DNA from 2 places in the Streptomyces sp. NPDC001100 genome. Region 2 is predicted to be linked to the other one. Evidence: riboswitches for the same ligand, from Rfam matches in the RefSeq annotation. Region 2 holds a riboswitch; the other holds the start of a gene.

Region 1 (4,812 bases), on a different contig from region 2:
GTGGTCCCACCAGTACCCCGACCGGGGCCTGCCGCCAGGACCCGCGATCGGCTTCCTCCAGGAGACGCTGCGCTGGTGGGACCACTGGCTGAAGGGCGAGGACACGGGAGTCATGGAGGAACCTCCGCTGCGGGCCTACGTCAGCGACTCGCATCCTCCGGCCACGGCCTACGACACCCTGCCGGGCCGTTGGGTCGGCGAGCCCACGTGGCCCTCGCCCCACGTGAAGACGACGACGTACGGCCTCCGGGGCGCGCCCGTCCTGGTGCGCTCCCCCATGCACACCGGTGTGGACGCGGGCCGGTTCTTCCCGTTCGGGAACGACGCCGACCTGCCGCCGGACCAGCGGGACGAGGACGCGCGGTCGGCGTGCTTCGAGTTCGAGGTGCCGGCCGAGACGTGGGTACTGGGGCGGCCGAGGGTGCGGCTGCGGCTGACCTGCGGTGTGCCGCGCGGGCAGGTGGTCGCGCGGCTGTGCGATGTCGCGCCGGACGGGTCGTCGACGCTGGTCACCCGCGGTGTGCTGAACCTGTCGGCCCGGCACGGGCGGGACCGGGCGGTGCCGTGGACGCCGGGCACCACGGAGGACGTGACCTTCGAACTGAACGGCATCGGGCACGCGTTTCCGCCGGGCCATCGGATCCGGCTCGCGGTGTCGTCGGCGTACTGGCCCTGGATCTGGCCGCAGCCGGAGTCCGGGGCGGGGTTCACGCTGGATCCGGAGGGATGTGCGATGGAACTTCCGGTGCGGGAAAGGGAGTTGACGTACGACATTCGCTTCGACGAGCCCGAGGAGGCCGCGCCGATCGGGGTCAACCACCCCGCCACGCTGGACGAGCCGCGGCCCGAGCGGCTGGTCGTGCGGGATGTGGCGAAGGGTGAGTGGCGGCTGGAGGTGGATCCCCGGTACGGCGGCACGCGGGTGTATCCGGACGGGCTCGAATTCACCGAGGACGCGCTGGAGACGTACACGATCGACGAGTCGGACCCTTTGTCCGCCCGCACGCGGTCCGACTGGACGATCCGGCTGCATCGGCCGGAGCTGGGATGGGACACGACCGTGCGGACGCGGTCCGAGATCACCTGCGACGAAACGGACTTTATTACCTCGAATGAGGTGATCTGCACCGAGGGCAGCGAAGTGATCTTTCACCGCACTTGGGAGAAAAGGATTCCGAGAACTGCCAGTTGAGGACGAATGCCCGATTTGCCGTTCTTTATCTCGCCGTGAGTTGGGTCACGCGTTTGTGTGCGTGGCCTGTGGTCCTGCGTTTTTACGTTTCCCTTGTGGTTATTGACAGTTGAACCTTGGCTTACGCAAAGGATCAAGTGCCCCATACGCCTCAGACCAAGGTCAATAGGGGTTAGGTGTGATTCCGCCACTTGTTCCGGACATGTGCTCTCGCATAGTTTCCGGGCCTGTCGAGCGGAACGCCGAATCCTGCCGCCGCCCGGCATCCCAGTCACGAACTTCTCGCACGGCAGGAGCGGGGGACCCAGGTAAGTCGCCGGACCGGTCGCTGCGACCGGGACGGCTCGGGGTTAAGTCACGTCCGTGAGGGCGTGGCCGGGCACCTCCCAGCCCGAACCCGACAGCTCACCTCGCAGGCGACGGAGAGGAACCTCGTCATGCCTGCATCCGCTCAGTCCCGCCGCGCCCGCCTTGTCCGCCGTGTCGTTGTCGCCGGTACCGGTGTCGCGATCCTCGCGCTGCCTGTCGTCGGGGCGACCACCGCCTCGGCCGCCACGACCTCGTCGACCACGCTCGCCGGATACCCCAACACCCTTGACGGGTGGATCCGTGAGTCGCTCGCGATCATGGCGCAGAAGGGAATTCCGGGTACGTACAACGGGATCTACCGGAACGTGATCCGTGAGTCGTCCGGCAACCCGTACGCGATCAACAACTGGGACTCCAACGCGGCGGCGGGTACGCCGTCGAAGGGGCTGCTCCAGGTGATCGACCCGACGTTCAACGCGTATCACGTTGCCGGGACTTCGTTCGATCCGTACGACCCGGTTGCGAACATCACCGCCGCCTGCAACTACGCGGCGGCCGTGTATGGCTCCATCGACAACGTGTACGGGGCTTACTAGAGACTGTCGGATCAGCCACGACGGGTTGTCTGTCCGTCTGCCGCGCCGTCGTGGCTGGTCGCGCGGTTCCCGCGCCCCTGAAAGACGCTTCAGTCGAGGAGTCTTTCCAGGACCAGCGCGATGCCGTCGTCCTCGTTCGACTTCGTCACCTCGTCGGCCACCGCCTTGAGTTCGGGGTGGGCGTTGGCCATCGCCACTCCGTGGGCCGCCCAGTCGAACATGGGGATGTCGTTCGGCATGTCGCCGAAGGCGATGGTGTCGGACGGGGTCAGGCCCAAGTGGCGGGCCGCCAGGGCGAGGCCCGTCGCCTTGGTGATGCCGAGTGGCTGGAGTTCGACGGTACCGGGACCCGACATGGTGACCGAGGCCAGGGAACCGACCACCGAGCGGGCCGTGGACGCCAACTCGTCGTCCTCCAGGGCGGGGTGACGGAGCAACACCTTGCTGATCGGTTCGGACCACAAGTCGTCGCGCCTGCCCACCCGTACGGCGGGGAGCGTGGGGTGCGGCATCAAGTAGCCGGGCTCGATGAGGGTGAGGCCGTCCACTCCGTCCTGGTCGACCGCCGCGAACACCTGGCCCACTTCCGCCTCGATCTTGCCGAGCGCGGTCTCCGCCAGCTCACGGTCCAGGGTGACCGACCAGAGCAGACGGTCCGCGCCGGCGTCGTACAACTGCGCGCCCTGTCCGCACACCGCGAGCCCCCTGCTGCCGAGGTCTTCGAGGAGCGGGCGCACCCTCGGAGCGGGCCGGCCGGTGACGACCAGGTGCCGGGCGCCGGCCGCCGACGCCCTCGCCAGTGCGATGCGGGACCGGTCGGAGAGCGTGTCGTCGCCGCGCAGCAGCGTCCCGTCCAGGTCGGTGGCGATCAGTGCATATGCGAGGGGTGCGGCCATGATCAGAGAATACGGATGGAACGCCCCACCGACTCGACACGAACCGGACGGCTGCTGCCTTCACATACGTTGACCCGAGTTCCGGTTGGTTTGACAGTTACGGCGGTTATGCCGACTCCCGGATCACCAGTTCGGTGGGCAGGATCACGCCCGCCGTGTCCTCGCCGGCGATCTGCGCGAGCAGCATGCGGACCATTTCGGCGCTGATGCGGTCGTAGGGCTGGCGCATGGTCGTGAGGGCCGGGGTGATCGCCGTGGCCGCCGCCGAGTCGTCGAAGCCTCCGACAGCGATGTCATCCGGGACCGAACGGCCGGATTGCTGGAGGGTGTTGACGACTCCCAGAGCCATCAGGTCCGACGCCACGAACACCGCGTCCAGGTCGGGGGCCCGCGTCAGGAGTCTGCGGGCCGCTTCCTCGCCGCCCGTGCGGCGGTAGTCGCCTTCCACGACGAGTGCGGGGTCGTGGGGCAGGCCCGCCTCCGTGAGGACGTCCCGGTAGCCGGCCAGGCGGTCGGGGCCGCCCGGCGCGTCGAGCGGGCCGGTGACCATGGCGATGCGGCGTCTGCCGCGGGAGATGAGGTGGCGGACCATTTCCTGGGCGCCGTCGCGGTCGGCCGCGGCCACGTAGCTGTACTTGGAGGCGGGGCCGAGCGGTTTGCCGCAGGCCACCAACGGGATGCCGGCGTCGCGGAGTTCGGCCGCCACCGGGTCGCCGCTGTGGTTGGAGACCAGCAGGACTCCGTCCACGTGGCCCGAGGTGATGTAGCGGGTGAGGCGGCGGCGGTCGTCCTTGGAGGAGGCCAGCATCAGGAGCAGGGGGATGTCGTGGCGGGCCAGGTGCTCGGTGCAACCCCGCAGCAGGACATTGAAGTTGGGGTCCTCGAAGAACTTCTCCTGCGGCTCGGTGAGGAGGAACGCCACCGAGTCCGACCGTCCGGTGCTCAGGGAGCGGGCGTGCCGGTTGACGACGTAGCCCGTCTTCCTGATCGCCGTCTCCACGGCGGTGCGGGCGGCCGGCGAGACGTAGTGGCCGCCGTTCAGGAAGCGGGAGACGGTCCCCCGGGAGACGCCTGCCTCCCGGGCCACGTCGTGGATGGTGGGCGGTTTGCGGCGTCCGTTCGGACTGGTGGTCATGGTCCTCGTTCTGCCGGTTCAGTGCGGTGGGGGGAGGTACTGCTCGCTACATACGTCTCACGCCTTGACCGAGCCGCTCAGCAGGTCCAGGGACCAGAACCGCTGGATCACCAGGAAGAGCGCGATCAGCGGCAGGATCGCGAGGAAGCAGCCCATGATGACCAGCGTGTAGAGGGCGGGCTGTGAGGCGCCCTGGTTGAGCAGGGTGTAAAGGCCCAGCGTGATCGGGAACTTGGTGTCGTCCGCGAGCATCACGTACGGCAGCAGGAAGTTGTTCCAGATGCCGACGAACTGGAACAGGAACACCGTGATGAGCCCCGGCATCATCATCGGGACCGCGATCCGCGAGAAGATCCGCCACTCGCTCGCGCCGTCCATGCGGGCGGCTTCGAGGAGTTCGGCGGGCACGGAGGCCGCCGCGTAGATACGGACGAGGTAGACGCCGTACGGGGAGAGGATCGACGGCAGGAGCATCGACCAGTACGAGTCGGCCAGGCCCAGCTTCGAGAGGAGCAGGTACTGCGGGACCGTCAGCACGATGCTCGGGACCAGGACGCCGGCCAGCATCAGCTTGAAGACGAACTCCCGGCCGCGGAAGGCGAATCGGCCCAGCGCGTAGCCGCCGGCGGCCGAGACCGCGGCGGAGAGCAGGGCGCCGCCGCCCGCGTAGAAGAGGGAGTTGAC
Region 2 (4,812 bases):
CGCCCGCCTGGAGGGGCAGACCGCGCTCGCCACCCTCCTCACCCGCCTGCCGGACCTTCAACTGGCCGCCGACCCGGCCGACTTGCGCTGGCGCGGCGGCCTCATCATGCGCGGACTGCGCACCCTGCCCGTGGAGTTCACGCCAGGAGCGGGCACACCAACTCCGTGGACACCGTCGTAGACCCGGACCGAACAGGGCATCTCGCCGCGTAAACCCGAAGATGACAGTTCCTCAAGTCTGTGATCTTCACGTGATCTACGTGGCATTAACTTGTGACAAGTGATCGACTGCGGCTACGTTCGAATACCAGCGCGGCGCCCCGCAGCACCCGCCGCGCGCTCCCCCCAGTCGTCACGCGAAAGGCCTCCGCATGCTCTCCGGGAACGGTCGTCACCGTCGCCCCCGTCAGGCTCCGGCAATCCTCGTCGCCGCCGGCGTGACCGGCTCCGCCATCGCCATCCCGCTCCTCGGCGCCGCCGCCGCGAACGCCGCCGACGGCACCACCTGGGACAAGGTGGCCGAGTGCGAGACCGGCGGCTCCTGGAGCGAGAACAGCGGCAACGGCCACTACGGCGGCCTCCAGCTGACCCAGGACGACTGGAGCAAGTACGGCGGCGAGGACTACGCCCCGACCGCCGACCTCGCCAGCCGCTCGCAGCAGATAGCCGTCGCCGAGAAGATTCTCGACGCCAAGGGCACCTCCGAGTGGGTCACCTGCGCGCTGGTCGCCGGCCTCACCACGACCTCGGGTTCGACGAACGTCGACACCGGCCTCGCGAGCGACTCGCCGTCCACCGGCGCGACGGACTCCTCGGGCTCCGCGGACTCCGACGGCTCCTCCGGGTCGTTCGGGCTGTCCGACTCCAGCAACACCGACCCGACCCCCTCCGATTCGGCCGGCACCTCCGGTGACGACTCGCAGAGCCCCAGCCCCTCCGCGACGGACAAACCCACCAAGTCAGACAAGTCCACCACCTCTTCGGCGGGCGACAGCTCGGCCACCGAGTCCCCGAAACTCGACGAATCGGACAACTCGCAGCAAGCGGTGGGCAAGTGGAGCCTCGTCGACACCGGCGCGCTCGACGACACCGCCGACCAGGGTGTCCAGCAGCAGAGCGCCGGCAAGCACCGCGGAGCGAGCGCCGAGGAGGACGCGGTGCCGCAGGCGTACACCGTCCGCGCCGGCGACTCCCTCGCGTCCATCGCCGACTCCCTTGGCCTCGACGGCGGATGGCGCGCGCTCTACGCCGAGAACAAAAAGGTGATAGGCGCCGATCCGGCCGCGATTGTCGCCGGTCAGACCTTGGACGTCAGTGCTGAAACGGGCGGAAAGTAGCAGCAAAACAGCGGGAGTTCGCGTCACACTTCGCGGCGAATGTCCGCTTTGGTGAAAGTGTGGGATGAGTCTCAGAAGCCCTGATCGTCTTTGAAATTCCGCCGATTCCGTGTCTACGGTCAAGGCCGCTCGTCACCACGAGCCCCGGCTGCCGCACACGCCGAGTCCTGCCAGCGGCCTCCGGGAACATTCGTCGCGTCAAGCGCCGTAGGCAGGAGCGGGGGACCCAAGGTAAGTGCCGGGCCCGGCAGTTGATGCCGAGTGCGGCTTGGGGTGAAGCCGTGCACCGAGAGGTGCGCGGCCGGGCAACTCACACGGCCCGAACCCGACAGCTCACCTCGTAGGCGTCGGTGAGGGGATTGGGATTTTCCATGCTGTTTTCCAGCAAGGGCAAGCACCGCCGTCCGTCCAAGGCCACCCGCGTCGCCACGCTCGCCGGCGTGACCGGCGTCGCCATCGCCGCCCCGCTCATGGCGACCGGCAGCGCCTCCGCCGCGACCGCCTCCGAGTGGGACACGGTCGCCAGCTGCGAGTCCGGCGGCAACTGGTCCATCAACACGGGCAACGGCTACTACGGCGGTCTGCAGTTCTCCGCCTCGACGTGGGCCGCGTACGGCGGCACCGCCTACGCCTCCACCGCGAACCAGGCCTCCAAGTCGCAGCAGATAGCCGTGGCCGAGAAGGTTCTCGCCTCCCAGGGCAAGGGTGCCTGGCCCGTCTGCGGCACCGGCCTGTCGGGCGCCGCCTACTCCGGCGGCAGCTCCAGCTCGTCGAGCAGCTCGAACGGCTCAAGCTCCTCCAAGAGCACCACCGAGCGCTCCACGTCCAACACGACCGCCTCGCGCTCCGCCGAGCGTCCGGCCGCCAAGAAGACCGTCTCCACCCCGACCGGCAAGAAGGTCAAGAAGGGTGACGGCGAGTACAAGGTCGTCAAGGGCGACACCCTCAGCTCCATCGCCGAGAAGCACAAGGTCAAGGGCGGCTGGCAGCACCTGTTCAAGCTGAACAAGGACATCATCGACGATGCCGACTTCATCTACCCGGGCCAGCAGCTCCACCTTAAGTAGCTCTCAGCTGAACCACAGCGCCCTCACATCCGCGGACTCCACCATGGAGACCTCGTGAGGGTCACCCCCGTCCCCCACGGGCTCCCCGCCCCGGTGCGTGTTCCCCCGTACGCACCGGGGCGGGGCCTTTTTGTGTCCGCTTCGGGAAAGCTTTTTGTTCCGTTCGGAAACAATTTACTCTCGGTTCTGTCCATCAGGCGGCCGACCGGATGGCCAATCGCCCCGAGCCGGTTAGGCTCGTCTCGCAGAGCCGCTGCGGTGTTGCCGTAGCCGCGTCAGACCCCAAGAAGGAGATGCTCGTGCCGTCCATCGACGTCGTCGTAGCCCGGGAAATCCTGGACTCCCGAGGCAACCCCACGGTCGAGGTCGAGGTCGGCCTCGACGACGGCAGCACGGGTCGTGCCGCCGTTCCGTCCGGCGCCTCCACGGGTGCCTTCGAAGCCATCGAGCTGCGTGACGGCGACCCCAACCGCTACGGCGGCAAGGGTGTCGAGAAGGCCGTCCTCGCCGTCATCGAGCAGATCGGCCCGGAGCTCGTCGGCTACGACGCCACCGAGCAGCGCCTGATCGACCAGGCCATGTTCGACCTGGACGCCACCGACAACAAGGGCTCGCTCGGCGCCAACGCCATCCTCGGCGTCTCCCTCGCCGTCGCGCACGCCGCGTCCGAGGCCAGCGACCTCCCCCTCTTCCGCTACCTGGGCGGCCCGAACGCGCACCTGCTGCCCGTTCCGATGATGAACATCCTGAACGGCGGCTCGCACGCCGACTCGAACGTGGACATCCAGGAGTTCATGATCGCCCCGATCGGCGCGGAGTCCTTCTCCGAGGCGCTGCGCTGGGGCGCCGAGGTCTACCACACCCTCAAGAAGGTGCTGAAGACCAAGGGCCTGTCCACCGGCCTCGGCGACGAGGGCGGCTTCGCCCCGAACCTGGAGTCCAATCGCGCCGCCCTCGACCTCATCATCGAGGCCATCAAGCAGGCCGGTTACGTCCCCGGCGAGCAGATCGCGCTCGCGCTCGACGTCGCCGCGTCCGAGTTCTACAAGGACGGCAAGTACGAGTTCGAGGGCAAGTCCCGCTCGGCCGCCGAGATGACCGAGTACTACGAGGAGCTCGTCTCCGCGTACCCGCTCGTCTCCATCGAGGACCCGCTGTACGAGGACGACTGGGCCGGCTGGAAGGTCATCACCGACCGCCTCGGCGAGAAGGTCCAGATCGTCGGCGACGACCTCTTCGTCACCAACCCCGAGCGCCTCGCCCGCGGCATCGAGGAGGGCACCGCCAACGCCCTGCTCGTCAAGGTGAACCAGATCGGCTCGCTGACCGAGACCCTGGACGCCGTCGAGATGGCCCAGCGCAACGGCTTCAAGTGCATGATGTCCCACCGCTCCGGCGAGACCGAGGACGTCACCATCGCCGACCTCGCCGTCGCGGTGAACTGCGGCCAGATCAAGACCGGCGCCCCCGCCCGCTCGGACCGCGTCGCCAAGTACAACCAGCTGCTGCGCATCGAGGAGATCCTCGACGACGCCGCCGAGTACGCGGGCCGCTCCGCGTTCCCCCGCTTCAAGGGCTGAGACCGGTAACGGGCTGACCCCACCAGGGTCAATCCTTCGCCAGTCGTACGTACGTCCCCGCACCCGGTCCCGTACCGTGTGCGGGGACGTACGCACGTGTGAAGGGGAGGCGGGACATGGCCGTGAAGGACCGGGACCGGTTCTCCACCGCGACCAGGCTCAAGCTGCTCGGCGAGCAGACGGCGGCCCGTGTCTACCGCTCCCAGACCAAACGGCAGGCCCGCCGCTCCCGGCTCACCGGCCGGGCGGCCCTCCTCGCACTGGTGCTGTGCTCGCTGATCGTGGCGCTGGCGTACCCGATAAGGCAGTACGTCTCCCAGCGCGCCGAGATCTCCGAACTCCAGCGGCAGCAGGAGCAGGCCCGGCAGCGCGTCGAGCAGCTCCGCGACCTCAAGGCGCGCTGGCAGGACGACTCGTACGCGGAACAGCAGATCCGGCAGCGGCTGCACTACGTGATGCCCGGGGAGACGGGCTACATCGTGATCGACCCGGACGCGGCCAAGCAGTCGCGTGCCGAGCTGGGGGCGGCCGACCGTCCCTGGTACGCGAACGTCTGGGACGGCGTGGACAAGTCCGACGCCTCCGACCAGTGAGAACCACCAGCGAGAACTGACCCATAGAAAGACGTCCTGAAGACAGTCATGGAAACGCCCCCGCCGTCCACTCCGCGCACCGAGCCCACCGACGCGGATGTCGAGGCCTTCAAGCAGCAGCTCGGGCGTCCGCCGCGCGGCCTGCGCGCGATCGCGCACCGCTGCCCGTGCGGACAGCCGGACGTGGTGGAGACGGCCCCCCGCCTCCCCGACGGCACGCCCTTCCCGACGACGT

What was found. Region 2 has a riboswitch for cyclic di-AMP ahead of ACWDEW_RS04275 (transglycosylase family protein). Riboswitches for the same ligand answer to the same signal wherever they lie in the genome.
Region 1: it holds a riboswitch for cyclic di-AMP, as region 2 does, so the genes downstream of both, ACWDEW_RS26545 (transglycosylase SLT domain-containing protein) here and ACWDEW_RS04275 (transglycosylase family protein) in region 2, are expected to answer to the same signal.

The regions. Positions count from the first base shown of each region.
Region 1 covers NZ_JBSFKO010000019.1:26,125-30,936, forward strand. Annotated here, with positions in the region: gene ACWDEW_RS26540 (CocE/NonD family hydrolase) at 1-1,192, shown strand, start outside; cyclic di-AMP (ydaO/yuaA leader) riboswitch at 1,455-1,626, shown strand; gene ACWDEW_RS26545 (transglycosylase SLT domain-containing protein) at 1,630-2,097, shown strand; gene ACWDEW_RS26550 (HAD family hydrolase) at 2,187-2,993, opposite strand; gene ACWDEW_RS26555 (LacI family DNA-binding transcriptional regulator) at 3,100-4,128, opposite strand; gene ACWDEW_RS26560 (carbohydrate ABC transporter permease) at 4,186-4,812, opposite strand, start outside.
Region 2 covers NZ_JBSFKO010000002.1:441,486-446,297, reverse strand. Annotated here, with positions in the region: gene ACWDEW_RS04285 (cytochrome P450 family protein) at 1-181, shown strand, start outside; gene ACWDEW_RS04280 (transglycosylase family protein) at 372-1,337, shown strand; cyclic di-AMP (ydaO/yuaA leader) riboswitch at 1,531-1,699, shown strand; gene ACWDEW_RS04275 (transglycosylase family protein) at 1,709-2,404, shown strand; gene eno (phosphopyruvate hydratase) at 2,698-3,984, shown strand; gene ACWDEW_RS04265 (FtsB family cell division protein) at 4,101-4,577, shown strand; gene ACWDEW_RS04260 (DUF501 domain-containing protein) at 4,626-4,812, shown strand, end outside.